3 regions of the Streptomyces sp. NBC_01520 genome follow, and region 3 is predicted to be linked to each of the others. Evidence: riboswitches for the same ligand, from Rfam matches in the RefSeq annotation. Region 3 holds a riboswitch; each other region holds the start of a gene.
What was found. A riboswitch is a leader RNA that binds a small molecule or an ion and turns the genes downstream of it on or off. The one in region 3 is predicted to bind thiamine pyrophosphate.
Positions count from the first base shown of each region.

Region 1 (10,421 bases), 1.7 Mb from region 3:
TTCGACCTGATGGTGGAGATCGTCTGCGAGGACGACGACCACCTGCTGGAGACGATCAACAAACGCATCCGGGCCGTACCCGGTGTGCGCTCCACCGAAAGCTTCGTCTACCTCAAGCTCAAGAAGCAGACCTACATGTGGGGAACCCGATAGCCGTGAGCAAGGACCTCAGCCGGACCGCGTACGACCACCTGTGGATGCACTTCACCCGCATGTCGGACTACGAGAACGCGCCCGTTCCCACCATCGTGCGTGGCGAGGGCACCTACATCTACGACGACAAGGGCAAGCGCTACCTCGACGGTCTCTCCGGCCTGTTCGTCGTCAACGCCGGACACGGCCGCCACGAGCTCGCCGAGACGGCGTACAAGCAGGCGCAGGAGCTGGCCTTCTTCCCGATCTGGTCGTACGCCCACCCCAAGGCCGTCGAACTCGCCGAGCGGCTCGCGGACTACGCTCCGGGCGACCTCAACAAGGTCTTCTTCACCACGGGCGGCGGCGAGGCCGTGGAGACGGCCTGGAAGCTGGCCAAGCAGTACTTCAAGCTCAAGGGCAAGCCGACCAAGTACAAGGTCATCTCGCGTGCGGTCGCCTATCACGGCACCCCGCAGGGCGCCCTGTCGATCACCGGACTGCCCGCGCTCAAGGCCCCGTTCGAGCCGCTGGTGCCCGGCGCGCACAAGGTGCCGAACACCAACATCTACCGCGCGCCCCTCTTCGGCGACGACCCGGAGGCCTTCGGCCGCTGGGCCGCCGACCAGATCGAGCAGGAGATCCTCTTCGAGGGCGCGGACACCGTCGCGGCCGTCTTCCTGGAGCCCGTGCAGAACGCCGGCGGCTGCTTCCCGCCGCCGCCCGGATACTTCCAGCGGGTGCGCGAGATATGCGACCGGCACGACGTGCTGCTCGTCTCCGACGAGGTCATCTGCGCCTTCGGCCGGCTGGGCACGATGTTCGCGTGCGACAAGTTCGGCTACGTACCGGACATGATCACCTGCGCCAAGGGCATGACGTCGGGCTACTCCCCCATCGGCGCCTGCATCATCTCCGACCGGCTGGCCGAGCCGTTCTACGAGGGCGGCAACACCTTCCTGCACGGCTACACCTTCGGCGGCCACCCGGTCTCCGCCGCGGTCGGTCTCGCCAACCTCGACATCTTCGAGCGCGAGGGCCTCAACCAGCACGTCCTGGACAACGAGAACGCCTTCCTGACCACGCTGCGGAAGCTGCACGACCTGCCGATCGTCGGCGACGTCCGCGGCAACGGTTTCTTCTACGGCATCGAGCTGGTGAAGGACAAGGCGACCAAGGAGACCTTCACCGACGAGGAGACCGAGCGCGTCCTGTACGGCTTCCTCTCCAAGGCGCTGTACGAGAACGGTCTGTACTGCCGGGCCGACGACCGCGGTGACCCGGTCGTCCAGCTCGCCCCGCCGCTGATCTCCGACCAGTCGACCTTCGACGAGATCGAGGGCATCCTGCGGGCCGTCCTGACGGAGGCCTGGACGAAGCTCTGACCGACGCCGCGGCCACCGGCAGCACCGCTTCCGGCAGTCATTTCATACGGTCCCTACGGCCCGGATCCACCCGTTCGAGTGAGAAGGGGTGGATCCGGGCCGCGTGCTGTCCCGACACCCCGGTCCGACTCCCTAGCGTGCCGAGTGACCGATCGGCCCTGTCTTCGTTCCCCCGATCGGGGGACGGGAAATCTGATCTGAACCGAGGTGTACGCCATGGTGGCCCCGCCGGACAACGACGTGATCTGGGCTCGTTCCCTGCACCACACCCACAACGGATCCCCGGGGCTCGGTGGTGTCTCCCTCGGGGTCCGCGACAGCGAGGTCCTCGCCGTGACCGGTCCGCGCGGGAGCGGCAAGACGACGCTGCTGCACTGCCTCTCCGGCCAGTTGGTGCCCCAGCAGGGCGAGGTCTGGTTCAACAGCGTCCCCGTGCACACCATGGGCCCGCGGCTGCGCGAAAAGCTGCGCCGCGACCGGTTCGCCTGGATCGCCGCCGAACCCCAGCTCGTACCGGAGCTGACCACCTGGGAGAACGCGGCCCTGCCCCTGCTGCTGCGGGGCGTCTCGCACCGGGCGGCGAAGAAGGCGGCGACGGAGTGGCTGGAGCGCCTGGACATCGGCGCACTCGCCAGGAAACGGCCGCACACCCTGCTCCAGGCACAGCGGCAGCGGGTCTCCGTGGCCCGTGCGCTGACCGCCGCACCGACCGTGCTCTTCGCGGACGAGCCCACGGCGACGCTGCACCGGGCGGAGCGCTCACAGCTGCTGCGCACGCTCACCACGGCGGCCCGGTCCCACGGCATCACGGTCGTGCTCGCCACCCATGACGCGGAGGTCGCCACCCTCGCCGACCGTGCGGTCTCACTGCTCGACGGCCGCCGTGTCACCACCGTCGCCCTGCCCGCCGTGTCCGATCCGGAGGGCCGGTCGGCGTGCTCGCTCTCCGTCTGACCCGCGGATCCCGTCCCCTGGTCCTGATGCGGCGGCTGCTCCTCGCCGCGGCATCGGCCGGCGTCGGATTCCTGCTGCTGTGCACCCTGGGATACGCCTCCGGGCACCCGGCGCACACCTCCGGTTCCGTCCTGCGGCTGCTGTGGTGCGCCGTGCCGCTGGCCGCGACCGTCCAGTTCGCGGTCGCGGTCGCGCGGACGGACCCGAGCACCCGCCCGCGCCCAGGGCTCTTCGACGCCGGGCTCGGGCCGGTCCGGCTGACCGCGCTCGCGGCGGTCTCCACCGCGGTGTCCACCACGCTGGGTTCGATGGTGGCGCTGCTCTTCTTCCTCCACCTGCGGGGCGATCTGACGGGGCTGCCGTTCGACGGCGGCGCGGCCGAATTCCTGGGCGCGGGAACCCCGTTGCCGCTGGCCGCGGCGCTCACGCTGCTGGCCCTCGTGCCGCTGGTCTCGGCGGCGGCCAGTGGACTCGCCCTGCGTTCCCGGCCGGCCGCGCCGTCCGAGGCCCAGGAGACCGAGGACCTGCTCGCCCCGGCGCCCGCGCCGACGGGGCTGCCGTGGGGCGTGGCGCTCACCGCCGCAGGCCTGGCGGTCGAGGCGTACACGAGCCGCGGCTCGGCGGGCACCCCCTTCCCGCTGCCCGGCCGGCTCGACTCCACCCCGGCGGGCGTGCTGGCCGGCTGGACCCTCACCGCGATCGGTCTGGCCATGGCAGGTCCGGGCCTCACGTACCTGTGCGGGCGGCTGCTCCAGGCCGTGCGCCCCGGGGCCGTACGGCTGCTGGCCGGCCGGGTCCTGATGGACGAGGCGTCCCGGATCGGGCGGCCGCTCGGGGTTGTCTGCGCGGTGGTGTCCGGGGTGATCGCGGCCTCGGTGCTGTACACCGGAGGCCCGCGCCCCTTCGGCCCCCTCACCGCGCTCGGCGCCGCACTCGTCCTGGGCTGCACCCTGGCGACGCTCCTGACCTCCGCCCTGGAGGCGAAGCAGGCCCGGGCCCGAACGGCCGGGACCCTGCTGCGGATGGGCGCTCCGGCCTCCGCCCTGCGCACCGCCACCGCCCTGCGCGCGGCGATGCTGCTGGTCGTGTTCGCCCCGCTGACCTGGGTGATCGCGGAGCTGGCTGCGCTGCCGCTGACGGGGTGACGGCCCTGTCGGCCGATCCGTAGCATGGCGGCGTGGAGAACCCGGACGAGAACACCTGCGCATCCGGCGTCGAGATCGAGACGCTCGCCGCTTTCGACCTGGCCGTCGCCGCAGGGACCCTGACAGGTCATCGGGTCCAGTCCGTCGACCTGACGGACCGCGGCGCGGCGCTGCTCGCGACCGACACCCGGGGCGCGGTCTTCCTCGGCTGCCGGATGGATTCCGGCGCGGAGGCGAAGATACGGGCGGACGGGGCCTTCGTCTTCCCGCCCGTGCCCGGGCTGCCCTTCGACCCGTACCGCGGTCTGCTCTACACCCCCGACGCGTTGTACGAGGGTCTCGCGGACGGTGGTTACGAGGTGACGCCCGACGCGCACGCGTACCGCTGGTTCCAGCGGACGAAGTCCGACGGTGACGTCTTCTCATCGATGCTGCGGGCGCTCCACGACGACGCGGTGTCCGACGCCCTGGACGAACACCTCACCGGTGCACGGGTGGTGGGTGTCATGGGCGGCCACGCGATGGCGCGCGGCACCGAGGCGTACCGGGAGGCCGCCGTGCTGGGCAGGGCCCTGGCCCGCAGTGGTCTGACCGTGGCGACGGGCGGTGGGCCGGGGGCCATGGAGGCCGCCAACCTGGGCGCCTACGCGGCACCGCACTCCGACGCGATGCTGGTCAAGGCCTGCGAACTCCTCGCCTCCACGCCGTCGTTCGACCCGTCGGTGACCGACTGGGCGACGGCGGCCTTCGCCGTACGGGAGCGCTGGCCCGCCGGGGGTTCCTCGGTCGCGATCCCCACGTGGTTCTACGGCCACGAGCCGCCGAACGCGTTCGCCGACCACATCGCCAAGTACTTCGCGAACGCCCTGCGCGAGGACGGGCTGCTGGCCCGCTCGACCGCGGGTGTGATCTTCCTGCCCGGCGCGGCCGGGACCGTGCAGGAGATCTTCGACAACACGACACCGAACTACTACGAGTCGCGTTCGGCCCCCACGCCGATGGTGCTGGTGGGCCGCGCGCACTGGACGGAGAAGCTGCCGGCCTGGCCGCTGCTGAGCGCGCTGGCGGCGGGCCGGGCGATGGAGTCACGCATCGCACTGGTCGACACGGTCGACGAGGCCCCGGAGGCGCTCGCCCGCCTGACCGGCTGACGCGCCGTCCTGCCGCCGATCCGGCGACCTGGTGACCCGCTGACCTGCTGACCCGCTGACCGTGAGGATCAGTGCGGGCCGGCCGGGGGCAGGACCACGGTCTCCGCCGCGTCGAACGTCACGCCGACCACGGCGCCCTCGTCCGGCGTGTCCCGCAGCCCGCACTCCGCCTCCAGGGCGGGCCCGTCGCCGGGGTGCAGGGTCACGGCGACATGGTGGCCCCGGAAGGTGCGCGGGCCCACGGTGCAGCGCAGCCCGGCCTCCGGCCCGCCGATCCGTACCCCGGCGGGCCGGACGAGCAGCTCGCACCGGCCGGCGGGCGAACCGTCCGGCACCGGCACCTTGCCCCAGACTGTGTCCGCGGAGGTGCCCGCCACCGTCGCCTCCACCACGTTGTCGAAGCCCAGGAAGCGGGCGACGAACGCGGACGCGGGCCGCTGCCAGACCTCCAGCGGGGTGCCCACCTGGGCGATCCGGCCGTCCCGCATGACCACCACCCGGTCGGCGAGGGCGAAGGCCTCGCCCTGGTCATGGGTGACCGCGAGCACCGTCGTACCCAGCCGGCCGAAGAGAGTGCGGAGTTCGACGACGAGGCGTTCGCGCAGGCTGCGGTCCAGCTGCCCCAGCGGCTCGTCCAGCATCAGCAGTTTCGGGCGGGGCGCCAGCGCGCGGGCGAGGGCCACACGCTGCTGCTCGCCGCCGGACAGGGCGGCGACGGCCCGGCGACCGGCGCCGGGCAGGCCGACCAGGTCGAGGAGTTCGTCGGCCCTGCGGTCACGCTCCGCGCGGGAGACTCCGTGCATCCGCAGCCCGAAGGCGACGTTCGCCCCGGCGTCCCGGTGCGGGAACAGCTGGTGGTCCTGGAACATCAGGCCGAGCCCGCGCCGGTGCACGGGCACCGAGGCCTGGTCGGCGCCGTCCAGGAGCACCCGTCCGCCGTCCAGCCGTTGCAGCCCGGCGACGACCCGCAACAGCGTCGACTTGCCGCTGCCGCTCGGACCCAGGACACAGACGATCTCGTGGTCGGCGACCTCCAGGTCCACAGCGTCCAGTGCGGTCCGCTCCCCGAAGCGGACCGTGGCCGAATCCAGTGCCAGCATCTAGAACTCCCCGGATCGGTCGGTACGGACACGTTCGAGCAGGAGCAGCGACACCGCGCAGACGAGCATCAGGATCGTGCTGAGGGCCATCGCCTGCCCGTAGTTGAGCTCGCCGGAGCGCCCCAGCAGCCGCGCGACCGCGACCGGCAGGGTCGGGTTGTCGGGGCGTGCGATGAACACCGTCGCGCCGAACTCGCCCAGCGACACGGCGAACGCGAACCCGGCGGCCACCAGCAGCGCCCGGCGCACCAGCGGCAGGTCGACCTCGCGCCAGGCCCGCAGCGGTGAGGCACCGAGCACCGCCGCCGCCTCCCGCAGCCGGCCGTCGACCGCCCGCAGGACGGGCAGCATGGTGCGTACGACGAAGGGGACGCCCACGAGCGCCTGGGCGAGCGGGACGAGGATCCAGGACGTACGCAGGTCGAACGGCGGTTCGTCGAGCGTGATCAGGAAGCCGAAGCCGACGGTGACCGCGGACACCCCGAGCGGCAGCATCAGCAGCGCGTCGAAGCCGCGCACCAGCGGTCCCGCCCGCCGGGTCAGGGCAGCGGCGGCGAGGCCGCCGATCACCAGGGCGATGCCGGTCGCGACCAGCGCGTACCGCAGCGAGTTCCCGATGGCTTCGAGCGGCGGGACCAGGAAGGTGGAGCCGCTCGCGTCGGCGGACTGCAGGGCGCGGTAGAAGCCGAAGCCGTATCCGCCGGAGGTGCCCAGGGAGCGTTCCACCAGCACGCCGAGCGGCACCACGATCAGCAGCAGGATCGTCAGCAGCACCCCGCCGAGCAGCGCCCGCTGCCCGAATCCGCGCGGCGGGCGGGCGGTCTGCGCCGGGTCGACCAGCTTCAGCGCCGTCTCCCTGCGCCGTACGGTCCAGGCATGTACGGCGAGGATCCCGCCGACCGCGGCGAACTGCACCAGGGTCAGCACGGCGGCCGTCGGCAGGTCGAGCAGCTGCGCGGTCTGCCGGTAGATCTCCACCTCCAGCGTGGAGTACGCGGGACCGCCGAGGATCTGGACGACTCCGAAGGAGGTGAACGTGAAGAGGAAGACCATCAGGGCGGCGGCGCCCACGGCCGGCGCCAGCGCGGGCAGGGTCACCCGCCGCCAGGCGGCGAGACGTCCGGCGCCGAGTACCCGGGCGGCCTCCTCCTGGCGGGGGTCGAGCTGCGACCACAGGCCGCCCACGGTCCGTACGACGACCGCGTAGTTGAAGAACACGTGGGCGAGGAGGATCGCCCAGACCGTGGTGTCGAGCCGGACGCCCCACAGTTCGTCGAGGAATCCGCCGCGCCCCAGCACCGCGAGGAACGCCGTGCCCACGACGACGGTCGGCAGGACGAACGGCACGGTCACGACGGCGCGCAGCAGGTTCTTGCCCGGGAAGTCGAACCGGGCGAAGACGTAGGCGCCCGGAAGCGCGATCAGCAGGGTGAGCCCGGTCGACGCGAGCGCCTGCCAGGTGGTGAACCAGAGGACGTCGGCGATGTCCGGCCGGCTCAGCACCTCGCCGATCCGGCCGAACTGCCAGACGCCGTCCGCCTTCAGCCCCCGGCCGACGATCGCGACGACGGGGTAGGCGAAGAACAGCGCGAAGAACGCGACGGGCAGGGCCATCAGGCCGAGCCGCGCCGCGTTCCCCCCGCGCGCGGGACGCGTGACTACTTCACGACGAGCGAGGACCATGACTGGACCCACTGCTCACGGTTCTTGGCGATCTTCTCCGGGGCCACCGTCGTCGGCTTGTCGACGGTCTCACCGAACTTCGTGAAGAGCTCCGGCAGCTTCGCGTCCTTCGCGACCGGGTTCACGAACATGTTCAGCGGCATGTCCTCCTGGAACTGCTTGCCGATCAGGAAGTCCAGCAGCGCCTTGCCTCCGGCCTCGTTCTTCGCACCGTCCAGCAGGCCCGCGAATTCGATCTGGCGGAAGCAGGTGCCGGTGGCGACCCCGGTGGGTGCCTCGGTGGGCTGCGGCTCGGCGTACAGCACCTCGACGGGCGGGCTGGAGGCGTAGGAGACGACGAGCGGCCGGTCGGCCTTGGTCTTCTTGCCGCCCGCGGAGCCGGAGAACTCCTCGTTGTACGCCTGCTCCCAGCCGTCTACGACCTTGACCCCGTTGCTCTTCAGCTTCTTCCAGTAGTCCTGGTAGCCGGTCTCGCCGTAGGTGGCGACCGTGCCGAGGAGGAAGCCGAGGCCGGGCGAGGAGGTCGCGGCGTTCTCGGTGACGAGGAGGTTCTTGTACGCGGGCTTCAGCAGGTCGTCGAAGGACTGCGGCGGGTCGAGCTTCTTGTCCGCGAAGTACTTCTTGTCGTAGTTGACGCAGATGTCACCGGTGTCGACGGGCGTGACGCGGTGCTCGGCGGTGTCGAGCTGGGTGTCCGCCGCGACCCGGTCGAGGCCCTTCGCCTCGTACGGCGTGAACAGACCGTTGTCCAGGGCGCGGGAGAGCAGCGTGTTGTCGACGCCGAAGAACACGTCGCCGCGCGGGGAGCCCTTGGTCAGGATCTCCTGGTTGAGCGCGGCACCGGCGTCACCGCTCTTCAGCACCTTGACCTCGTAACCGGTCTCTTTCGTGAACGCCTTCAGGACGGCGTCCGAGGCGTTGAAGGAGTCGTGGCTGACCAGGGTGACGGTCTTGGAGCCCTCGGAGCCCGAGGCGTCGTCGGTGCCGCCACAGCCGGCGAGCACGGTGACGCCGAGCGCGGCGGCGAGCGCCGTCGCGGCGTACTTCGTGGTGGTGTTCATGTGATTCCTCCTGGAGATGACCAGGAAGAGACGCGGCCCCGACCGCTCCGTGAGCGGGCAGGGCGCAACAGCTTGAGTACTGTCCGAACTTCCTACCCGGAATGACCCGGGCGAGGTTCAGAGGGTCTGCGGCCGACCTGTCCTCGGTGCCGCACTCTCAGCGCTGTGGCGCTCCCCTGTCGGAATATGAAGTTGATTTTCGGACCAGGCTACACCGGCCGATTCCGGCTGGTGAACCGGCCGTATCGGTGCGACGCGTCAGGCGTACCGGCGAGACGCACCGCTCTTTGGCGGCCCGGCCGACCGGGCTCCGCCTGACCGGTACGGCCCGGGCTCGCCGGGCCGTACCGGGTCTCAGCGCTCGGAGGCGGCGAGCTGTCCGCAGGCTCCGTCGATCTCCTGGCCCCGGGTGTCCCGGACCGTGACCGGCACGCCGTGGGCGGCGATCGCGTCGACGAACGCCTTCTCGTCCTCGGGCCGTGAAGCGGTCCACTTCGACCCGGGCGTCGGATTCAGCGGGATCAGGTTGACGTGGACCCGCTTGCCCTTGAGCAGCCGTCCCAGCCGGTCACCCCGCCACGCCTGGTCGTTGATGTCCCGGATCAGCGCGTACTCGATGGAGATGCGCCGGCCGGACTTGTCCGCGTACTCCCACGCCGCGTCCAGGACCTCCCGGACGTTCCAGCGGGTGTTCACGGGGACGAGGGTGTCACGCAGCTCGTCGTCGGGGGCGTGCAGCGAGACGGCGAGGCGGCACTTGAAGCCCTCGTCGGCGAAACGCAGCATGGCCGGCACCAGGCCCACCGTGGAGACGGTGATCCCGCGCTGCGAGAGTCCGAGGCCGTCCGGCTCCGGGTCCGTCAGCCGTCGGATCGCCCCGACCACCCGCTTGTAGTTGGCCAGGGGCTCGCCCATGCCCATGAAGACGATGTTGGACAGCCGCGCGGGTCCGCCCGGAACCTCGCCGTCGCGCAGCGCCCGCATCCCGTCCACGATCTGGTGCACGATCTCGGCGGTCGACAGATTGCGGTCGAGGCCGGCCTGCCCGGTCGCGCAGAACGGGCAGTTCATCCCGCACCCTGCCTGCGACGAGATGCACATAGTCACCCGGTCCGGATAGCGCATGAGGACGGACTCGACGAGCGTCCCGTCGTGCAGCTTCCAGAGCGTCTTACGGGTGGTGTCGTCGTCGCAGCTGATGTGGCGCACCACGGACATCAGGTCCGGGAACAGCGCCTCGGCGAGCTTCTCCCGCGACCCGGCCGGGATGTTGCTCCACTCGGCCGGGTCGTGCGCGTACCGCGCGAAGTAGTGCTGCGACAGCTGCTTGGCGCGGAAGGGCTTCTCGCCGGTCGCGGCGACTGCTTCCTTGCGCTCGTCGGGGGTGAGGTCGGCGAGGTGCCGCGGCGGCTGCTTGGCTCCGCGGGGCGCGACAAACTGGAGTTCTCCGGGCTTAGGCATGGTTCTTCCAGTGTCGCAGACATACGAGTAAGGGCCCGCCGCCCTGTGGACAACGGACCCTCAACCGAAAAACCGCAGGTCAGGCGGCATGCATACGGAGCCTGATCAGCTGGATCCGACGAACAGCACCAGCAGCAGCCAGACGACCGGCGCGGTCGGCAGCAGCGAGTCGAGCCGGTCCATGATGCCGCCGTGGCCCGGCAGGAGCGTGCCCATGTCCTTGATGCCGAGGTCCCGCTTGATCATGGACTCGCCCAGGTCGCCGAGCGTGGCGCTGGCCGCGACGGCGAGACCCAGCAGGAGCCCCTGCCACCAGCTGCCGTCGTCGATCAGGAACTGCATGCAGAGC
Region 1 covers NZ_CP109404.1:5,820,557-5,830,977, reverse strand. Annotated here, with positions in the region: gene OG524_RS26665 (Lrp/AsnC family transcriptional regulator) at 1-153, shown strand, start outside; gene OG524_RS26660 (aspartate aminotransferase family protein) at 138-1,517, shown strand; gene OG524_RS26655 (ABC transporter ATP-binding protein) at 1,734-2,471, shown strand; gene OG524_RS26650 (hypothetical protein) at 2,453-3,616, shown strand; gene OG524_RS26645 (LOG family protein) at 3,649-4,767, shown strand; gene OG524_RS26640 (ABC transporter ATP-binding protein) at 4,836-5,867, opposite strand; gene OG524_RS26635 (ABC transporter permease) at 5,868-7,481, opposite strand; gene OG524_RS26630 (thiamine ABC transporter substrate binding subunit) at 7,526-8,611, opposite strand; TPP riboswitch at 8,683-8,799, opposite strand; gene rlmN (23S rRNA (adenine(2503)-C(2))-methyltransferase RlmN) at 8,966-10,072, opposite strand; gene OG524_RS26620 (phosphatidate cytidylyltransferase) at 10,178-10,421, opposite strand, start outside.
Region 1: it holds a riboswitch for thiamine pyrophosphate, as region 3 does, so the genes downstream of both, OG524_RS26630 (thiamine ABC transporter substrate binding subunit) here and thiC (phosphomethylpyrimidine synthase ThiC) in region 3, are expected to answer to the same signal.

Region 2 (10,421 bases), 2.0 Mb from region 3:
CTCGTCCAGGTTGCCCGCGTCGATCCCGCCGATGGCGAACCACGGACGCGGCTGTCCGAGCGAGGCGGCGTAGCGCACGAGGCCGAGGCCCGGGGCGTGCCGGCCGGGCTTGGTCGGGGTGGGCCAGCAGGGGCCCGTGCAGAAGTAGTCGACGCCGGTCTCGGCGACGGCGGCGTCGACCTCGGACTCGGCGTGGGTGGAGCGGCCGACGATCACGTCGCCGCCGAGGACGGCGCGGGCGGCGGGCACCGGCAGATCGCCCTGCCCGAGGTGCAGGACGTCGGAGCCGATGGCGTGGGCGACGTCGGCCCGGTCGTTCACCGCGAGGAGCTTGCCGTGGCGCTTGCAGGCGTCTGCGAACACCGCGAGGTGGTCGAGTTCCTCCGCGGCCTCCATCCCCTTGTCGCGCAGCTGGACGATGTCCACGCCGGAGGTGAGCACGGCGTCGAGGAAGTCGGGCAGGTCGCCCTGCCGCTTCCGGGCGTCCGTGCACAGGTAGAGCCGGGCGTCGGAGAGCTGCGCGCGAGGCGTGGACATGTGGTGTTCCCCCGTCGGTACATCGGTGGTCGGTGGAGCCGTGACAGCGGGGTGCGGGCCGTGTCCTTCACGGCCCGCACCCCGCTCACGGTCGTACGGTCAGACGGCGAGCGCCTGGGCCCGGCGCTTCACCTCCGTACCGCGATTCTCACTCAGGGCCTGCGCGGGTGTTCCGGGCAGGCTGGGGTCGGAGGTGAAGAGCCATTCCAGCATCTCTTCGTCCTTGTAGCCGTCGTCCCTCAGGAGCGTCAGGGTCCCTGCGAGACCCTTGACCACCTTGTCGCCGTCGATGAAGGCGGCAGGCACCTGGAGCGCGCGGTTCTCACCACGTCGTACGGCGATCAGCTGGCCCTCCTTGACCAGCTGGCGTACACGCGTCACCTCGACATCGAGCATTTCCGCGATGTCGGGAAGGTGGAGCCATGCGGGGACGAGAGCATCGATCTTTGCGTCAATCTCGGTCACAGGGACAAGCGTGCCATCCCGGACCGACAGCCGGTAGCCGGGCCGACCGTACGGGGGCACGCCGCGTCCCGGAGCGTCGCCGGTTCCGGCGGCACGGAGCAGGTTCCTAGAGCGTCGCCGACTTCAGCGGCACGGAGGGGTCGGCGGCTCGTTCCGGATCGATCCGCGCCCCGGCCTCGACGAGTCTGCGCCCCTGGGCGAGGTCGCGCGGTCTGCCGACGGCCAGCACCGCGACCAGGACGCCCTCCCGCAGCCAGCAGACCGTCCAGGACGCCTCGGCGGGGTCGCCCCGCCACAGCAGCGTGTCGGCACCCCGGTGGTGGCCGGCGTACTGCACGAAGCGGTCGAACTGCTCGGACCAGAAGTAGGGCACCGGGTCGTACGCCCGCGGCCGGCCGTCGGCCACGGCGGCGGCGACCGTCCGGGGCCCCTGGAGGGCGTTGTCCCAGTGGTGGACGAGCAGCCGCTCGCCGTAGCGGGCGGAGGGGAAGGACGCGCAGTCGCCCACGGCGTACACGTCGGGCAGCGAGGTGCGCAGGTACCCGTCGGCGGTGACCGAGCCGTCCGGGCCCCGTGCGATGCCGGAGCCGGCCAGCCAGCCGGTGGCCGGCCGGGCACCGATGCCCACGACCACCGCACCGGCGGGGAGCACCCGGCCGTCCGTCAGGTGGACGGCGCCCGGTTCGACGCGGGCGACCCGGGCGCCGGTGAGGAGTTCGGCTCCGCTCCCGGCGTACCAGGCGGCCATCGGGGCGGCGACCTCGGCGGGCAGGGTGCCCGCGAGGGGACGCCCGGCGGCTTCGACGACGGTGACCGCGCAGCCGGCCGCGCGGGCCGCGGTGGTGAACTCGGCACCGATCCAGCCGGCTCCGACGACCACGATGTCGTGCTGTCTCTCCAGTACGGGCCGCAGCCGTTCGGCGTCGTCCAGGGTGCGCAGCAGATGGACGCCCGGGACGCCCTCCGAGCCGGGCAGGACGACGGGTTCGGCCCCCGTGGCGAGGACCAGGACGTCGTACGGGACGGGCCCGTCCGGGGTGTCCAGCTCGTGCGCGGCGGCGCGCAGGCCGGTCACGCCGAGGCCCAGGCGCAGCGTGATGTCCAGCGCCTCGAAGTCGACGTCGAAGGCGGAGTCCTCCGCGCTGCCGAGCAGGACGGCCTTGGACAGCGGCGGCCGGTCGTACGGTTGGTGCGGCTCGGCGCCGATCAGGGTGACGGGACCCGTGAAGCCCTGTTCCCGCAGGGCCACGGCCGTCTGTACGCCGGCCATGCCCGCGCCGACGATCACGACACGGCGTGGCCGCTCCCCCGCTGTCCGGTCCCGCGTCTGCTCGCTCACCCGCCCACCCTAATCACCTGACACGCCGTCAGGCCGGGAGCTCCTCCACCACGCTCGTCCCGCTGCCCTCCTGGGACTCCCACTCCCAGCGCTCGTCCAGCCGCACCCTGCCGTCGGGAAGCTCCGTGACGACCGAGACGCAGTGCCCGCCGGAGGTCGTCCCGTCCCGCTTCAGCTGGACGTACCGGAAGTCCAGCGTGTCCGCGTCCCGGGTGCCGACGAGGTGGCCGCGGACGACGTCACCGCCCGCGTACTCGGCCCAGATCCGCCCCTCCCGCTCGTGGTACGTGAAGCGGGTGCGGGTGCCGACCTGGCCGGGGGCCTGGTCGGCGACCGGTGCGAGGACGAGTCCGTCGAGTGAACGGGCCACGGTGGCTGCTCCCTTACTGGCCGTGGGCGGCGGGGTCTAGGCTGGCCACCGTAAGGCACTCGCGGGAGCCCGGACGCACCGGGCTGAGAGGGAGGCTGACCGGCCTCCGACCGTACGAACCTGATCCGGGTCATGCCGGCGAAGGGAGGGGCTGGACGCCCATGCGCATCTGCGGGAACACCTCCGACGTCCTGGTCGTCGGGGGCGGGATCATCGGTCTGGTCACCGCGTGGCGGTCGGCCCAGCATGGTCTGTCCACGGCGGTGGTGGACCCCGAGCCCGGCGGCGGGGCCGCCGGGGTCGCGGCCGGGATGCTGGCCGCCGTCACCGAACTGCACTACGGCGAGCAGATGCTGCTCGGTCTCAACGTCGCCTCCGCCGCGCGCTATCCGGCGTTCGTGGCCGAGCTGGAGGAAGCGGCAGGCCGGGAAACCGGCTTCCGCGCCTGCGGCACGCTGGCGGTCGCCCTGGACTCCGACGACCGCGCCCATCTGCGGGAGCTGCACGCCCTGCAGCAGCGTTCGGGGCTGGAGTCCGAGTGGCTCAGCGGACGCGAGTGCCGCCGCCTGGAACCGATGCTCGCCCCGGGGGTACGCGGCGGGCTGCGGGTCGACGGCGACCACCAGGTGGATCCCCGGCGGCTGGCCTCGGCCCTGGTCACCGCGTGCGAGCGGGCCGGGGTGGTCTTCCACCGGGCCTGGGCACGGCGGCTCTCCGTCACGGGCGGCCGGGCGACGGGCCTCGTCCTGGCCGACGGCTCGGAGGTGTCCGCCGGCCAGGTCGTGCTGGCCGGCGGCAGCCTGAGCGGCCGGCTCGAAGGACTGCCCGAGGCGGTCGCACCACCGGTCCGCCCGGTCAAGGGGCAGGTGCTGCGGCTGACCGTGCCGCCCACGTACGCCCCCTTCCTCAGCCGGACCGTGCGGGCCGTGGTGCGCGGCAGCCATGTCTACCTCGTGCCCCGCGCCGACGGCGAGCTGGTCGTGGGCGCCACCAGTGAGGAAATGGGCTGGGACACCACGGTCACCGCGGGCGGGGTCTACGAACTCCTGCGTGACGCCCACGAGTTGGTGCCAGGCATCACCGAACTGCCGTTGACGGAGACCCGGGCCGGACTGCGCCCCGCGTCGCCGGACAACGCCCCGCTGCTGGGCCCGACCGCGCTGCCCGGCCTGCACCTCGCCACCGGCCACCACCGCAACGGGGTGCTACTGACACCCGTCACCGGCGATGTGATGGCCCAGGTACTGACCACCGGCGAACTGCCCGAGGTGGCCCGCCCCTTCACGCCCGACCGCTTCGGCCCGTCCTGCGAAGCCCTCTCCCCCGCGCCCCAGGAGCAGCCCGCATGACAGAGCCCGTGCCCACCGCGGCACCCGCCACGGCGCCCGAGCCGCTGCCCGTTCCCGTGTCCGTGCCGGATCCCGATTCGGTGTCCGTGCCGGTTTCCGATTCGGTGTCCGTCTCCGTCAACGGGGAGCGCCGCGACGTGCCCGCCGGGACCTCGCTGGACGCCTTGGTCGCGACCCTGACCGCCGCGCACTCGGGGGTCGCGGCGGCGGTCAACGAGGCCGTCGTCCCGCGCGGCCGGTGGTCCGCCACCGTGCTCGCCGACGGCGACCGTGTCGAGGTCCTCACCGCTGTCCAGGGAGGCTGACCGTGTCCGACGACCTCTTCACCCTCGGCTCCACCGTCTTCTCCTCCCGGCTGATCATGGGAACGGGCGGGGCGCCGAGCCTCGACGTGCTGGAGCGCTCCCTGATCGCGTCGGGCACCGAGCTGACCACCGTGGCGATGCGCCGGCTCGACCCGACCGTGCGGGGCTCGGTGCTCTCCGTCCTGGAACGGCTCTCCGTCCGCGTCCTGCCGAACACCGCGGGCTGTTTCACCGCGGGCGAGGCCGTGCTGACCGCCCGGCTCGCCCGGGAGGCGCTGGGCACCGACTGGATCAAGCTGGAGGTCGTGGCCGACGAGCGGACCCTGCTGCCCGACCCGATCGAGCTGCTGGACGCCGCCGAGGTCCTGGTGGACGACGGGTTCACCGTCCTGCCGTACACCAACGACGACCCGGTCCTGGCCCGGAAGCTCCAGGACGTGGGGTGCGCGGCGGTCATGCCGCTCGGCTCTCCCATCGGTTCCGGGCTGGGCATCCGCAACCCGCACAACTTCCAGCTGATCGTCGAGCAGGCCGGGGTTCCGGTGATCCTGGACGCCGGTGCCGGGACGGCCTCGGACGCGGCGCTGGCGATGGAGCTGGGCTGCGACGCCGTGATGCTCGCCTCGGCGGTGACCCGGGCCCAGGAACCGGAGCTGATGGCCGCGGCGATGCGGCACGCGGTGGAAGGCGGGCGCCTGGCGTACCGGGCGGGCCGGATCCCGCGGCGCCACTTCGCCGAGGCGTCCTCGCCGGCGGGGGGCCGGGCGGTGCTGGATCCGGAGCGCCCGGCCTTCTGACCTCCGTGTCCGGGTGACCGCCCCGTCACGACTCACGCATGTCCCTGTCACGGCTCGGCTCCAGAACGGCCCCGGGGCACCCGGGGCCGTCCGCCGTGTCCGTGGCGGCTCGTAGACTCGACCCGTGGATACGACCCTCCAGGACCCCCTCGTCGGGCAGCTGCTCGACGGCCGCTACCGCATCGATGCGCGCATCGCCGTCGGCGGTATGGCCACGGTCTACCGGGCCCTGGACACCCGGCTGGACCGGGTGCTCGCCCTCAAGGTCATGCACCCCGCGCTGGCGACGGACGCGGCGTTCGTCGAGCGCTTCATCCGTGAGGCCAAGTCCGTGGCCCGGCTCGCGCACCCCAACGTGGTGGCGGTCTTCGACCAGGGCGCCCAGGGGGCGTACGTCTACCTGGCGATGGAGTACGTCGCTGGGTGCACGCTGCGCGACGTACTGCGCGAGCGCGGGGCCCTGCAGCCCCGGGCCGCGCTGGACATCCTGGAGCCGGTCCTGGCCGCGCTCGGCGCCGCGCACCGGGCGGGTTTCGTGCACCGCGACATGAAGCCGGAGAACGTCCTGATCGGGGACGACGGCCGGGTGAAGGTCGCCGACTTCGGTCTGGTCCGGGCGGTGGGCACCGTCACGGACACCACGGGTTCGCTGCTGGGGACGGTGTCGTACCTCGCCCCCGAGCAGATCGAGCACGGCACGGCCGACACCCGTTCCGACGTGTACGCCTGCGGTGTCGTGCTGTACGAGATGCTGACGGGTGGCAAGCCGCACACCGGCGGCACCGCCGCCCAGGTCATCTACCAGCACCTCAACGAGGACGTGCCGGCCCCGTCCGGTGCCGTTCCCGGCCTGGCGGCCGGACTGGACGCCCTGGTGGCGGTCGCCACGGCCCGCGGCCCCGAGGTCCGGCCCGAGGACGCGGTGGCCCTGCTGGCCAGGTCGCGCGAGGTGCGGGCGGCCCTCACCGAGGAGCAGCTGGACGCGGTGCCCCCGCAGGCCCGCGCGGAGACGCATGACGCCGCCGAGGACCGTACGAGCGTGATCCCGCGGGTGATCCCTGCCGGTCAGGGCACCGCGCACCACACGAGCCGGCTGGAGATGCCGCCCCTGCCGCCGGAGTCGCGGCGCGGTGGGCCCGGACGCTTCGCGGCGGTTCCCCGGCGCGGGCTGATTGCCGCGCTGGTCGGTCTCCTGCTGGTGCTCGGGGTCGGCGCGGGTGTCTGGTACATCAACGCGGGGCAGTTCACCCACGTCCCGTCCCTCCTGGGCCAGACCCAGAAGGCGGCGGAGGGGCGCCTCTCGGACGCGGGTCTCGACCTCAAGGGCGTCGAGCGCGCCTACAGCGACACGGTGAAGCGCGGCACGGTGATCAGCAGCGCTCCCGGCTCGGGCGAGCGGATCCGGGGCAACGACGCGGTGAAGCTGGTGGTGTCGCGCGGTCCGGAGATCGTGAAGGTGCCCGACATCGAGGGCCTCTCCGTCCCCGACGCCCGGCGTGAGCTGAAGCAGGCGGGCCTGGAGCAGGGCATGGTGACCCGGGAGTTCGACGAGGAGGTCGTGCGGGGGGACGTGATCCGTACGGATCCCGCCGTCGGCGCCGAGCGGCATGCCGGATCCGCGGTCGCGCTGGTCGTCAGCAAGGGCAGCCCGGTCGACGTCCCCGACGTCACGGGGCTCAACGTCGAGGACGCCACGGCCGCGCTGGACGAGGCGGGTCTCAAGGCCGAGGTGCTGCCCGGCCGGGTCAATTCGCCCCAGGTCGCGGGCGATGTCGCCGAGCAGACGCCCGGCAGCGGCCAGGAGGCGGCCGAGGGCGACACCGTCGAGCTCACGGTCTCCAAGGGGCCGAGGATGCTCGACGTCCCCGATGTGACCGGGCAGGACGTCGACGCGGCCCGCGACGCACTGGAGGAGGCGGGCTTCGAGGTCGAGGTTGACCGGCCGTTCCTCTCCTTCAGCGACACGATCGCGAGCCAGTCGGTCGAGGGCGGCCGGAAGGCCGCCGAGGGCTCCACGATCACGATCAGAACCAAGGGTCTCTAGAACACATGCGCAATCCTGTAGGCGGGCACGTCCCGGTGGCCGGCGGACTCGCCAAGGTCGGCCTCGACTACGCGCGGGAGCTCGCGGCGGAGGCCGTGCAGGTCTTCGTCGCCAATCCGCGCGGCTGGGCGACCCCGACCGGCAATCCGGCGCAGGACGACCTGTTCCGCGCGGAGTGCGCGGCTGCGGAGATCCCGGCGTACGTCCACGCCCCGTACCTGATCAATTTCGGCTCGCACACCGAGGCGACCGTGGAGAGGTCCGTCGAGTCGCTGCGGCACTCGCTGCGCCGGGCCAGGGCGATCGGCGCCCTGGGGGTGGTGGTGCACACCGGGTCGGCGACCGGCGGCCGGCCGAGGGCCGAGGCCCTCGCGCAGGTGCGCGCGCACATGAGGCCGCTGCTGGACGAGCTGACCCATGACGACGACCCCTTCCTGCTGCTGGAGTCGACCGCCGGACAGGGCTTCTCGCTCTGTTCGCGGACCTGGGACTTCGGCCCGTACTTCGAGGCCCTGGACTCCCATCCCAAGCTGGGCGTCTGCCTGGACACCTGCCACATCTACGCGGCCGGTCACGACCTGACGGGTCCGGCCGGCATGCGGCAGACCCTGGACCTGCTGGTGGAGACGGTCGGCGAGGGCCGGCTGAAGCTGATCCACGCCAACGACTCCAAGGACGTGGTGGGGGCCCACAAGGACCGGCACGAGAACATCGGCGCCGGTCACATCGGCGCCGAGCCGTTCCGTGAGCTGTTCGCGCATCCCGCGACCGACGGGGTGCCGCTGATCATCGAGACGCCCGGCGGCAAGGAGGGGCACGCGGCGGACGTGGCGCGCCTGAAGGAGCTCCGGGGCGGCGCCGCCCTTCGGTAACCCCGAGGGAATACCCTAGGGGGGTATACGGTTCGTATGGATGTCAGGAACCTCGCGATCCGGCCCTGGGGGTATTCATGCAGCACGACTCGCACCACGGCAGGCACGACCACGCGGGCGGCGCCGCGAGCTGGGCCATGGCCGCCCGGGCCACCCTGCACTGCCTCACCGGCTGTGCGATCGGCGAGGTCCTGGGCATGGTGATCGGCACCGCGCTCGGCTGGGGCAACACACAGACGATGGTGCTCGCGATCGTCCTGGCGTTCTTCTTCGGTTACGCGCTGACGCTGCGCGGAATCCTGGGCTCCGGGGTCGGTCTCCGCACGGCCGTCCGGGTGGCCCTGGCCGCCGACACCCTGTCCATCGCCGTGATGGAACTGATCGACAACGGGGTGATCGCCCTGTGGCCGGGGGCGATGGACGCCCATCTGTCGGACGTGAAGTTCTGGGCGGTGCTGGCCATCGCACTGGTTGCCGCGTTCGTCGTCACGACACCGGTCAACAAGTGGATGATCGGCCGCGGCAAGGGCCACGCCGTGGTGCACGCGTACCACCACTGAGGCGGTCCGGCACTCCGGGATCAGAGCTCGGGGCCGTCCCCGGGCTCTTCCTGGTAGGAGTAGCGCTGCTCACTCCACGGGTCGCCGATGTTGTGGTAGCCGCGCTCCTCCCAGAAGCCACGGCGGTCGGCCGTCATGTACTCGATGCCACGGACCCATTTCGGGCCCTTCCAGGCGTACAGGTGCGGGACGACGAGCCGCAGCGGGAATCCGTGTTCCGCGGTGAGGAGTTCACCGTCCTTGTGTGTGGCGAAGAGCGTCCCGTCCGAGGTGAAGTCGGCCAGTCGCAGATTCGAGCTGAATCCGTATTCGGCCCAGACCATCACATGGGTGACATGGGGCGCGGGCGGTGCCAGTTCCACGATCGCGCGGGCCTGGATTCCGCCCCATTCGGCTCCGAGCATGCTGAATTTCGTCACGCAGTGGAGGTCGGCGACAACGGACGAGAACGGCAGTGCCGAGAATTCCTGATGATTCCAGCAGTGCTTCTCGCCGTCGGCCGTGGCCCCGAAGACCCGGAACTCCCAGCGGTCGGGCTTGAACTTGGGCACCGGCCCGTAATGGGTGACCGGCCAGCCACGCTGCAGTCGCTGCCCCGGCGGTAGCCCGGACTGCTCTGCTGTGCCGCGTTCCCGGCTTTCCGGCTGACCCATGCCTCCATGGTGACAGACAGGCAGGGGTGGTCATGACCAGGGGAGAGCCGATTCGGGCAACTCATACTAAGCGTGCACTTACTGGACGGCCGCCGGGCGCGATGCGAGGATGCGGCGCAAACATGCCCAGTTCACCGGTTGGAAGGAGCCTCTGCGATGCAGGGCGACCCCGAGGTCCTCGAGTTCCTGAACGAACAGCTGACCGCCGAATTGACTGCCATCAACCAGTACTTCCTGCACGCGAAGATGCAGGACAACTTCGGCTGGACGAAGCTCGCCAAGTACACCCGGGCCGAGTCGTTCGACGAGATGAAGCACGCCGAGATCCTCACCGACCGGATTCTCTTCCTGGACGGGCTGCCCAACTACCAGCGGCTCTTCCATGTGCGGGTCGGCCAGACGGTCACCGAGATGTTCCAGGCCGACCGTCAGGTCGAGGTGGAGGCGATCGACCGTCTCAAGCGGGGCATCGAGGTGATGCGCGGCAAGGGCGACATCACGTCGGCGAACATCTTCGAATCCATCCTGGAGGACGAGGAGCACCACATCGACTACCTCGACACCCAGCTGGAGCTGGTGGAGAAGCTCGGGGAGCCGCTCTACATCGCGCAACTGATCGAGCAGCCGGAGAGCTGATCCGGCCGGGGCCGCCGTCCCGGACCGGCGGGTCGCTCAGGCGGCGTCGGAGAGCCGTACGTCCGGCGTGGTACCGAAGAGGGCGGGCGCACCGGACGGGGCGCCCGTCGGCTCCGTACGGCCTTCCAGGAGCTCACGGCGCGGGCAGTCGCCACGGCCGAGGAGCGCCTGGATCCGGCGGACGCAGCCGCCGCAGTCCGTGCCGGCCTTGCACGCGGAGGCGATCTGGCGGGGCGTGCACGCGCCGTCGTCCGCATGCTGCTTGACCTGCTGCTCGGTGATGCCGAAGCAGGAGCAGACGTACATGCGGTTCACCTCCCGGGCGGGGTCGATCGCGGCGCCGTCCCCGACTTCTCGGTGAGGCTAACCTAACCTTACCCGTCACCACCGGCGCGTGAAAGCCCCGGGAACGACTGTGGGGCACGGATCACATGGATCCGTGCCCCACAGGCGTCGTCGCGGGCGGTTCCTACTGGTCGCGGTACATCTCGGCG
Region 2 covers NZ_CP109404.1:2,128,046-2,138,466, forward strand. Annotated here, with positions in the region: gene thiE (thiamine phosphate synthase) at 1-537, opposite strand, end outside; gene OG524_RS09655 (Rv2175c family DNA-binding protein) at 637-1,002, opposite strand; gene OG524_RS09660 (NAD(P)/FAD-dependent oxidoreductase) at 1,109-2,341, opposite strand; gene OG524_RS09665 (hypothetical protein) at 2,370-2,711, opposite strand; TPP riboswitch at 2,763-2,875, shown strand; gene thiO (glycine oxidase ThiO) at 2,873-4,060, shown strand; gene thiS (sulfur carrier protein ThiS) at 4,057-4,365, shown strand; gene OG524_RS09680 (thiazole synthase) at 4,368-5,162, shown strand; gene pknB (Stk1 family PASTA domain-containing Ser/Thr kinase) at 5,287-7,206, shown strand; gene OG524_RS09690 (deoxyribonuclease IV) at 7,212-8,078, shown strand; gene OG524_RS09695 (DUF4396 domain-containing protein) at 8,156-8,638, shown strand; gene OG524_RS09700 (sulfite oxidase-like oxidoreductase) at 8,659-9,291, opposite strand; gene bfr (bacterioferritin) at 9,448-9,927, shown strand; gene OG524_RS09710 (bacterioferritin-associated ferredoxin) at 9,964-10,233, opposite strand; gene OG524_RS09715 (class II 3-deoxy-7-phosphoheptulonate synthase) at 10,397-10,421, opposite strand, start outside.
Region 2: it holds a riboswitch for thiamine pyrophosphate, as region 3 does, so the genes downstream of both, thiO (glycine oxidase ThiO) here and thiC (phosphomethylpyrimidine synthase ThiC) in region 3, are expected to answer to the same signal.

Region 3 (10,421 bases):
GGAGTTGGCGATCAGTGGGAAGAGCATGGTCCACAGGGCGGTGAGCCAGTAGAGCTTGGTCAGTTTCGGACTCAGCGCCCTGTTCCTGAAGAGCACCAGGTGCGGCACCTCGTCCTCACCGGTGCGCATCGCCGGCGGCAGCAGGAACTTCCGCCGGGTCAGCCACAGTCCCAGCAGGCCGAGGCCGAAGGACGCCATGCCGAAGCCGATCATCCAGCGGAAGCTCCAGAAGGCGACCGGGATGTTGGGCCGGTAGTCACCCGGGCCGTACGTCTCCACCAGTTGTTCGTTGATGTCGTTGATGCCGGGGACGTACGAGTCGAAGCTGTAGTCCGAGAGGAAGGACAGTATTCCGGGGATGGAGACCTCGACGGTGTTGTGGCCCTTGGCGACGTCACCGACCGCGAAGAGCGAGAAGGGCGCGCCTTCCTCGCCCTCCCACAGCGCCTCGGCAGCGGCCATCTTCATCGGCTGCTGCTCGAACATCACCTTGCCGAGGGTGTCGCCGCTGATGGCCGTGAGCGCGCCCGCGGCCACCACCGTGACCAGTCCCAGGCGCAAGGAGGTCCGCATCACCCGGATGTGCTTCTTGCGCGCCAGGTGGAAGGCGGAGATGCCGACCATGAAGGCGCCGCCGACCAGGAACGCCGCCGTGACGGTGTGGAAGAACTGGGCGAGCGCGGTGTTCTGGGTGAGCACCTGCCAGAAGTCCGTGAGCTCGGCACGGCCGCGTTCCTCGTTGATGCGGTAGCCGACCGGGTGCTGCATCCAGGAGTTGGCGGCCAGGATGAAGAACGCGGAGAGGATGGTTCCGATGGAGACCATCCAGATACAGGCGAGATGGATCTTCTTCGGCAGCTTGTCCCAGCCGAAGATCCACAGCCCGATGAACGTGGACTCGAAGAAGAACGCGATCAGTGCCTCGAAGGCGAGCGGGGCGCCGAAGACGTCACCGACGAACCGCGAGTAGTCGGACCAGTTCATGCCGAACTGGAACTCCTGGACGATGCCGGTGACCACGCCCATGGCGATGTTGATCAGGAAGAGCTTGCCCCAGAACTTCGTGGCCCTGAGGTACTTCTCGTTGTCCGTGCGCACCCAGGCGGTCTGCAGGCCGGCTGTGAGCGCGGCGAGAGAGATCGTCAGTGGGACGAACAGGAAGTGGTAGACGGTGGTGATGCCGAACTGCCATCGAGCCAGAGTCTCTGGTGCCAGCGCTAGATTCACGCCCATTTCTCCTTGCGTCGCCGTGATCACAGCCGCAGCTCGCCCCATCCATTCCCGTTGATCACGGGAGGAAACGGCCCCGCTTGTGAACGCGTTCACATTCACAAGCAATTATGGCGCACACAGATCCGAGGCGTTCGAGCGGGGGGTGGTTTCCGGCCGACCCCGACCGAGCCACCCGAAACCGGACGGCACCGCGCGGCGACGGAAGCGGGCGGCACGACGGCCCCGCACCTCGTCGTCCGAGGTACGGGGCCGTCCATGGCACGGGCGGGCCGGAGGCCGCGCGCATGCGTCCTACAGCTCCTCGCGGTACGCCTCCGCCACCTTCAGGAACAGGTCGTTGGCCTCGGCCTCCCCGACCGTGACCCGCACACCCTCACCGGCGAACGGCCGGACCACCACACCCGCCCGCTCGCACACCCCGGCGAAATCGAGCGTACGGTCGCCGAGCCGCAGCCAGACGAAGTTGGCCTGGGACTCGGGAACGGTCCAGCCCTGCCGCACCAGCCCCTCGTACACCCGGGTGCGCTCGCCCACCAGCGCGCCGACCCGCCCCAGCAGTTCGTCCTCGGCCCGCAGCGAGGCGACTGCGGCGTCCTGCGCGACCTGGCTGACCCCGAAGGGGACGGCAGTCTTGCGCAGCGCCGCGGCCACCGGCTCGTGCGCCACAGCGAAGCCGACCCGGAGGCCCGCCAGGCCGTACGCCTTGGAGAAGGTCCGGAGCACCGCCACATTGGGCCGGTCCCGGTAGATCTCGATGCCGTCCGGCACATCCGCGTCCCGGACGAACTCCTTGTACGCCTCGTCGAGCACCACCAGCACGTCCTTGGGCACCCGGTCCAGGAAGCGCTCCAGCTCCGCCCGGCGCACCACGGTGCCCGTCGGGTTGTTCGGGTTGCAGACGAAGATCAGGCGCGTGCGGTCGGTGATCGCGTCCGCCATCGCGTCGAGGTCGTGCACATCACCGTCGGTCAGCGGCACCTTGACCGACGTGGCTCCGCTGACCTGCGTGATGATCGGGTACGCCTCGAAGGAGCGCCAGGCGTAGATGACCTCGTCACCCGGCCCCGAGGTGGCCTGCAGCAGCTGCTGCGCGACGCCGACCGAACCGGTGCCGGTGGCGAGATGCGCGAGGGGCACCCCGAATCGGTCGGCCAGCTCGTTCATCAGGCCGGTGCACGCCATGTCCGGGTACCGGTTGAAGTGGGCGGCCGCGGCGAGTGCCGACTCCATCACCCCCGGCAGCGGGGGGTACGGGTTCTCGTTGGAGGACAGCTTGAAGGCAACCGGCCCTTCGGCCGACGCCGGCTTCCCCGGCACATAGGCAGGGACGCCGTCCAGCTCGGCGCGCAGCTTGGGGCTCGTCTCGCTCACCGCAGGTCCTCCTCGACCATCCGCACATCAATACTGCTCACCTTATGAGGATTGGGCGCCCCTGCGAATGGCCCGGTGCCGAAATCGTCCTCCATGCGGCGAAGCGCCGGTCGCACGGTGGGCCCGGCCCGGCCTCCGGAGGGGGAGCGCTGCCCGTCCTGTCGCGCGCCGGTGGCTCACTCCGTGGCGCGCATCCCCCGAAAAGGTGAGTTGAGACCTCTTCGAGACATGAACCATTTAGCAGGTTCATGCGCGCCGATGCATGACACATCGGCGTCCAGGCCACCAACGCCCTTGATTTGCAAGGCATTTAGCCTTTAGTGATCATGCAGAAACGTGCCTCTCAATGGGTGCATATGCGCCCGTCCCCACCCCCCACCGGAGCCCTACTATCGGCTCGCCATGACAGCAGCAGGGAAGCACCAGGTGAGCCGGACAGAGACACCCCGGCGCAGCGGCCGGCCGGGACGGGCCGGCATTCGGGATGTTGCCGCAGCGGCCGGAGTCTCCATCACGACTGTCTCCGACGCGCTCAACGGCAAGGGCAGGCTCCCGGATGCCACCCGCCGCCATGTCCGCGAGGTCGCCGAGCGGCTGGGCTATCGCCCGTCCGCCGCGGCCCGAACCCTCCGTACCGGCAAATCGGGGCTCATCGGCCTGACCGTGACCACGTACGGGGACGAACCTTTCACCTTCACCGAATTCGCGTACTTCGCGGAGATGGCGAGAGCCGCCACCTCGGCGGCGCTCGCCCGCGGCTACGCCCTCGTCATCCTGCCCGCCACCTCACGCCACGACGTCTGGTCGAACGTCGCACTCGACGGCACGGTCGTCATCGACCCCTCCGACCAGGACCCCGTGGTCACCGAACTCGTCCGGCAGGGCCTGCCGGTGGTGTCCGACGGCCGCCCGGCCGGGACCCTGCCCGTCACCGCCTGGGTCGACAACGACCACCGGGCGGCCGTACTCGACCTCCTCGACCATCTCGCCGCCGCGGGAGCCCGCCGTATCGGGCTGCTGACCGGCACCACCACCGACACGTACACCCGTCTCTCCACCACCGCCTACCTCCACTGGTGCGAGCGGGTCGGCCAGGATCCGGTCTACGAGTCCTACCCGGCCCACGACCCCTGCGCGGGCGCGGTCGCCGCCGACCGCCTCCTCGCCCGCCCGGACCGCCCTGACGCCGTCTACGGGCTCTTCGACCCCAACGGGACCGACCTCCTGGCCGCGGCCCGCCGCTACGGCCTGCGGGTCCCCGAGGACCTGCTGCTGGTCTGCTGCAGCGAGTCCACCGTGTACGCGTCGACCGAGCCGCCCATCACGACGCTCTCGCTCAAACCGCGCAGGATCGGCACGGCGGTCGTCCAGCTTCTCATCGACGCCATCGAAGGGGTCGAGCACGACGGTCCGGTGGAGCAGGTGATACCGACGGAACTCATCGTCCGGACCTCCTCGCAACGGCGTCCGCCCCGCACCACGGTCAGCGCACCACGCTCACCCGCAGGGGACTGATCGGATTAATCCGGATCAAACGGTTGGTGAACCATGTGTGCGCCCGGATTCACCACCCCTGGTGCGTCACACAGCACGATCCGCATTCCTATGATGGGCGCACGACACCGCGGACCACCTCTACCAGGCACGGCCCGTCAGGTGTACGGCTGCGCGACGGTGGTGGAGGGGTCGATGACTCAGGGGGCCGGTCAGGGACCCGTAGTGCGGACAGCGACGTTGCGCGACTTCCGCGTACCGCCGTATGCGCAGGCGCCGTTGTCGCCCCTGCCGCATCCCGGCAGCGCCTCCGTGGGCGACGAGCCCCCGGAGGGGTACACGCCGACCGCGCGCGATCTTCCGGTGATCAACCGCGGGGACACCGTTCAGGTGCGGACCGTGCCGGAGCCGCGGCCGGTCGCCGACGGTGAGCGCGGGCCGCTGTACGTCGTCGGAGACGTGCACGGCTATCTGGACGAGCTCCTGGCGGCGCTCGGCGAGCAGGGTCTCGTGGACGCCGACGGCCGCTGGGCCGCCGGCAACACCAGGCTGTGGTTCCTCGGCGACTTCACCGATCGCGGTCCGGACGGCATCGGTGTCATCGACCTCGTCATGCGGCTCTCCGCGGAGGCGGCCGCGGCCGGCGGGTACTGCAAGGCCCTGATGGGCAACCACGAGCTGCTGCTCATCGGCGCGAAGAGGTTCGGCGACACCCCGGTGAACTCCGGCGCGGGAACCGCCACCTTCCAGGCCGCCTGGCTGCTCAACGGCGGCCAGAAGACCGACATGGAGCGGCTCCAGGACGTCCACCTCCAGTGGATGGCCCGGCTGGACGCGGTGGTGGAGGAGGACGGGCATCTGCTGATGCACTCCGACACCACGGCGTACCTTGACTACGGGTCCACCATCGAGGACGTCAACGACACGGTGCACGCCATTCTCACGCGGAACGACGCCGACGAGTGCTGGGACCTCTTCCGTAAGCTCACCAAGCGGTTCGCCTTCCGTGACGAGGGCGGTGCCGACGCCGTGCGCGAACTCATGTCGACGTACGGTGGCCGGCGCGTCGTCCATGGTCACAGCCCCATTCCGTATCTTCTCGGCGAGGTCGGATCGGAGGAGGGCGAGGACAGCGCCCGCCCCGCGGTGGACGGTCCGCACGTGTACGCGGACGGGCTGGCCATCGCGATGGACGGCGGAGTGACCATGGCCGGAAAGCTGTTGGTCGTCGAACTTCCCCTGCATGACTGACGAATGCCGGGGAAGACGCATCGCGACCTGACAACGCCGTTTGCTGGGCCTATTTCCGGAAACCCCCTGTCACCCCGTGCGGTAGGCGCTCTACCATCGGCGTATCAGTAGCAGGCTCTCCTCCGTTTCCGCCCGATCGCCCGGCCCACGCGGTCGATCAGGCCCTACGGAGCATCGGGGGATGCAGATGAAAAGCGCTCCGCACCTGCTGGCCGAGGACCGCCCCGAATACGAGCGGATCCTCGCCGACGCGCTGCGTCACGCTCACGAACGCCCGGATCTGGACGGGGTCGGGGACCGGCTCAACACGGAACAGCTGCGGACCATGGCGCTGAACGCCACGGCCCTGATCACCGCGGCCGCCGCCACCGAGTACGAGTACTACGTGAAGGTCCGCGGCGAACTGCGCAGACCGTCGGACCCGACGGACCCCGAGTCCGTCCTCCGGCCCGGCACGGACGAGGCCGACCGGACGGGCGCGGGCACCCTCGCGGTGATCACCGCGCTGGCTCCCGTCCTCGCGGGGACCGCGGCCCTGATATTCCTGCTCGTCGGCTATCTCCTGAAGGCCTTCAGCCCCGCCCTGGCCTTCGCCGGCACCATGGTCGCCGCCGGTTGGTTCTTCGCGGCCGCCGCCGCCGCGGCCATTCTGGTCGCCGCGACAGGACTCCTCGTCACCGCGCTGCGCAACGGTGCCACGGCCCTGTCGGCACCGGACGAGGAGGGCGAGCTGCCCGAGGACGTGGCACGGGCCAGGGAGGCCTGGCGCCACGCCCTGCTGGAGCGCGGCATCCTGCCCTTCCTGCGGGACGCCCTGGCCGACCCGACCGCGGGGCCCGCCGCACGGACCCCGCACCGTTCACCGAACCGCATCCCGAAGATCGGCTACAGCAGTCCGGACTTCTCCGGGCCGCAGGACGGCCCCTCGGCGGGGCCGCGTCCCACCTTCACCAGCCCCGACTTCACCAGTCCGGACTTCGGCGGCCCCGAGCACCGGCCGGAGTGATCCGGCCGGTCGGGTCGGAGCCGGTGCCCGATCCGGGTCCGGAACGGTCACGGCCGGCCGGTCTGTCCGCCCTTCCGGCATCCTGCGTCGGCCCGTACCACCGCCGACGGCAGAGGCCGGGGCAGCTCGCAGCTGCGCCCGGCCTCTGCCGTCGGCGTGCGGTGCTCCGACCCTGTCGGAGCGTCCCGTCAGACTCCCTGCGGAGCCAGCTTGGGGTTGGCGCCGTACTCGTTCGGCTCCTGCGCACCCTCGAGGCACATGAAGACGAGAAGGATGATGCCGCCGACGAGCGGGACGAAGGCGATCAGGAACCACCAGCCGGAGCGACCCGTGTCGTGCAGGCGGCGCACGATGACGGCGAGCGAGGGGACCAGGGTGGCGAGGATGTAGATGCCGTACGGGATCTGGCTCTCGATGGCGACGCCGAGCCCAGCCAGGACCACGGCCACGATCGCGTTGAAGAGCAGGAACATCCAGTACTCCTTGCGGCGCGCACGCCCGCTGAAGCCCGCGTAGTTCTTGAGTACGGCCAGGTACCAGTTCACTGCGATTCCCTCCCCTGGCGCCCCCGTTCGGGACGCACACCTTTTCGGCCAAGCACAGCGGAAGGTAAGGCACGGATAAGGAGCCGGTCAAGCGCAGGAAGACGCCCGGCGAAACGTACATCTACCTGCCGCACTTCCGTGTCCTTACCGTCTCCGAACACCGCCTGAAACCAAGGCAGGACAGGGTCTAACGCCTCAAATAGGCCATTGACAACGCGATCCGGGATTTATGCGTACAGCTCGATGAACAGCCCAACGGCGCTGTCCCCGGGGCATGTTGCCCAGGACAGCACCGTTGAACACACCCACGCGCACCCCGCCCGGCGGACGCCTGACGGACGCGCCGGACTCAGTCCGCGATCGGCAGGTAGACCCTGTTGCCGGCCGCCGCGAACTCCTTGGACTTCTCCGCCATCCCCGCCTCGATGTCGGCCTGTTCGTCCCCGTGCTCCCGCCGGATGTCGTGGGAGATCTTCATCGAGCAGAACTTGGGGCCGCACATCGAGCAGAAGTGCGCGGTCTTCGCCGGCTCGGCAGGCAGCGTCTCGTCATGGAACTCCCGTGCCGTGTCCGGGTCGAGCGCCAGGTTGAACTGGTCCTCCCAGCGGAACTCGAACCGGGCGTCCGACAACGCGTCGTCCCACTCCTGCGCCCCGGGGTGCCCCTTGGCGAGGTCCGCCGCGTGTGCGGCGATCTTGTAGGTGATGACGCCCGTCTTCACGTCGTCCCGGTTGGGCAGCCCCAGGTGCTCCTTGGGCGTGACATAGCAGAGCATCGCCGTACCCCACCAGGCGATCATGGCCGCACCGATGCCCGAGGTGATGTGGTCGTACGCGGGCGCGACATCGGTGGTCAGCGGGCCGAGCGTGTAGAACGGCGCCTCCTCGCAGATCTCCTGCTGGAGGTCGATGTTCTCCTTGATCTTGTGCATCGGGACGTGCCCGGGGCCCTCGATCATCGTCTGGACACCGAACCGCTTGGCCACGGAGTTGAGCTCGCCGAGCGTCCGCAGTTCGGCGAACTGCGCCTCGTCGTTGGCGTCGGCGATGGACCCGGGGCGCAGTCCGTCACCGAGCGAGTACGTCACGTCGTAGGCCGCGAGAATCTCGCAGAGCTCCTCGAAGTGCTCGTAGAGGAACGACTCCTTGTGATGCGCGAGGCACCACGCCGCCATGATCGAGCCACCGCGGGAGACGATGCCGGTCTTGCGACGGGCGGTCAGCGGGACGTACGGAAGACGGACACCGGCGTGCACCGTCATGTAGTCGACGCCCTGTTCGGCCTGCTCGATGACGGTGTCCTTGTAGATCTCCCAGGTCAGTTCCTCCGCCCGGCCGTCGACCTTCTCGAGGGCCTGGTAGAGGGGAACGGTGCCGATGGGCACGGGGGAGTTGCGCAGGACCCACTCACGGGTGGTGTGGATGTTGCGGCCGGTGGACAGGTCCATGACCGTGTCGGCACCCCACTTGGTGGCCCACGTCATCTTGTCCACCTCCTCCTCGATGGAGGAAGTGACCGCGGAGTTGCCGATGTTCGCGTTGACCTTCACCAGGAACCGCTTACCGATGATCATCGGCTCGATCTCCGGGTGGTTGACGTTGGCCGGCAGGACCGCCCGGCCCGCCGCGATCTCCTCACGCACGACCTCCGGTCCGATGTTCTCCCGGATCGCCACGTACTCCATCTCCGGGGTGATCTCCCCCCGGCGGGCGTACGCGAGCTGCGTGACCGGCTGTCCGTCGCGGCTGCGGCGAGGCTGCCGGGGGCGGCCGGGGAAGACCGCGTCGAGGTTGCGCAGGCCACCTCGCGGGGAGGTGTGCTTGAGCCCGTCGTCCTCGGGACGCGCGGGCCGGCCCGCGTACTCCTCGGTGTCCCCGCGCGCGATGATCCAGTTCTCCCGCAGTGGGGCGAGACCGCGGCGGACATCGGTCTCGGTGGTGGGATCGGTGTACGGCCCCGACGTGTCGTACAGCGTCACGTCCTTGCCGTTGGTCAGGTGCACCTGACGGACCGGCACCCGGAGGTCCGGGCGCGAGCCCTGGACGTATCCCTTGTGCCAGCCGATGGACTTCCCGGCCTCGCCGTCCGCCGCAATCCGGTCGTTCTGCGCATTCTGCTTCGAGGCAGGCGTACGTGCGTCCGCTGTGGTCATGAGACCTACTCCCTACGCCGGCATTACCCGGTAACAGGTTCGTCGGTCGGCGCAGCGTGTCCCGTACGGATGTACGGAGGTCAGCGCCCTCTCAGCCCGGTGCTCCGAGCTCCCGCGTGTGCAAAGGTGACCCCACGCTAGCGTCCCTTCTGGCGTGCTGGCCAGAGGGCCTCCCCGTTGTTGGGATGATCGCCGGGTGACGTCCCCCCGAAGCGCCCCCGAACCCCACGGCCCCGCATCCGGCAGCACCGAGAGTCATGCGCACGGCCACTCACACAGCCACGGCCCTGCCGCGCCCGTGTCCAAGCACCTGCGCAAGGTCATCGCGGCCGTGCTGATCCCGTTCGCCACCGCGGTCCTCGTCGGTCTCGTGGCGTTCTGGCCCGGCGGCACCCCCGACCACGAGCGCACCGGCGTCGGTTTCGACCGGCAGACCCAGGACGGCAAGGTGGTGAAGGTCGTCGACGTCGACTGTGCGGCCGTGAACGCCGCTCAGGTGCCACCGACCGGCGACACCTCGACGCCCTCGGGGCGCGAGGCCGTCAACGAGCAGTCGGGGGAGTGCAAGAAGGCCACGGTCGAGGTGACGACCGGTGACGAGAAGGGCCGTACGTTCGTCGAAGTCATCCAGCCCGACGCCCCCAGGCAACTGCGGGAGGGACAGGGAGTGGTCGTGGCGTACGCGCCCGACGCGCCCCGCGACCTGCAGTACTCGGTGACGGATGTGGACCGCTCGGTCCCGATGGCCCTGCTGGCGGGCCTCTTCGCACTCGCGGTGATCGTGGTGGGCAGGATGCGCGGGCTGATGGCACTGATCGCGCTGGCGGTGTCGTTCGCCGTGCTGACCCTGTTCATCCTGCCGGCGATCCTGCAGGGTTCGAACCCGCTGGTGGTGGCGGTGATCGGGGCCAGCGCCATCATGCTGATCGCGCTCTACACCTGCCACGGGCTGAGCGCCCGCACGTCCGTCGCCGTCATCGGGACGCTCATCTCCCTGCTGCTGATCGGGCTGCTGGGTTCATTCTTCACCGGCTGGGCGGGCCTCAGCGGCAACACGGACGACAACACCGGTCTGATCCACGGCCTGTATCCGGAGATCGACATGAGCGGCCTGCTGCTGGCCGGCATCATCATCGGCTCGCTCGGTGTGCTCGACGACGTGACCGTCACCCAGACGTCGGCGGTCTGGGAACTGCACCAGGCGGACCCGGCGATGGGCGTACGCGGCCTCTACCGGGCGGGCATCAGAATCGGCCGTGACCACATCGCCTCGGTCGTCAATACGCTCGTCCTCGCCTACGCGGGCGCGGCGCTGCCCCTGCTGCTGCTCTTCTCGATCGCCCGGAGCAGTGTCGGGACGGTGGCCAAC
Region 3 covers NZ_CP109404.1:4,127,290-4,137,710, reverse strand. Annotated here, with positions in the region: gene OG524_RS18560 (cytochrome ubiquinol oxidase subunit I) at 1-1,227, opposite strand, end outside; gene hisC (histidinol-phosphate transaminase) at 1,525-2,604, opposite strand; gene OG524_RS18550 (LacI family DNA-binding transcriptional regulator) at 3,007-4,119, shown strand; gene OG524_RS18545 (metallophosphoesterase) at 4,294-5,349, shown strand; gene OG524_RS18540 (hypothetical protein) at 5,531-6,355, shown strand; gene OG524_RS18535 (DUF805 domain-containing protein) at 6,544-6,900, opposite strand; gene thiC (phosphomethylpyrimidine synthase ThiC) at 7,250-9,052, opposite strand; TPP riboswitch at 9,045-9,178, opposite strand; gene OG524_RS18525 (YibE/F family protein) at 9,249-10,421, shown strand, end outside.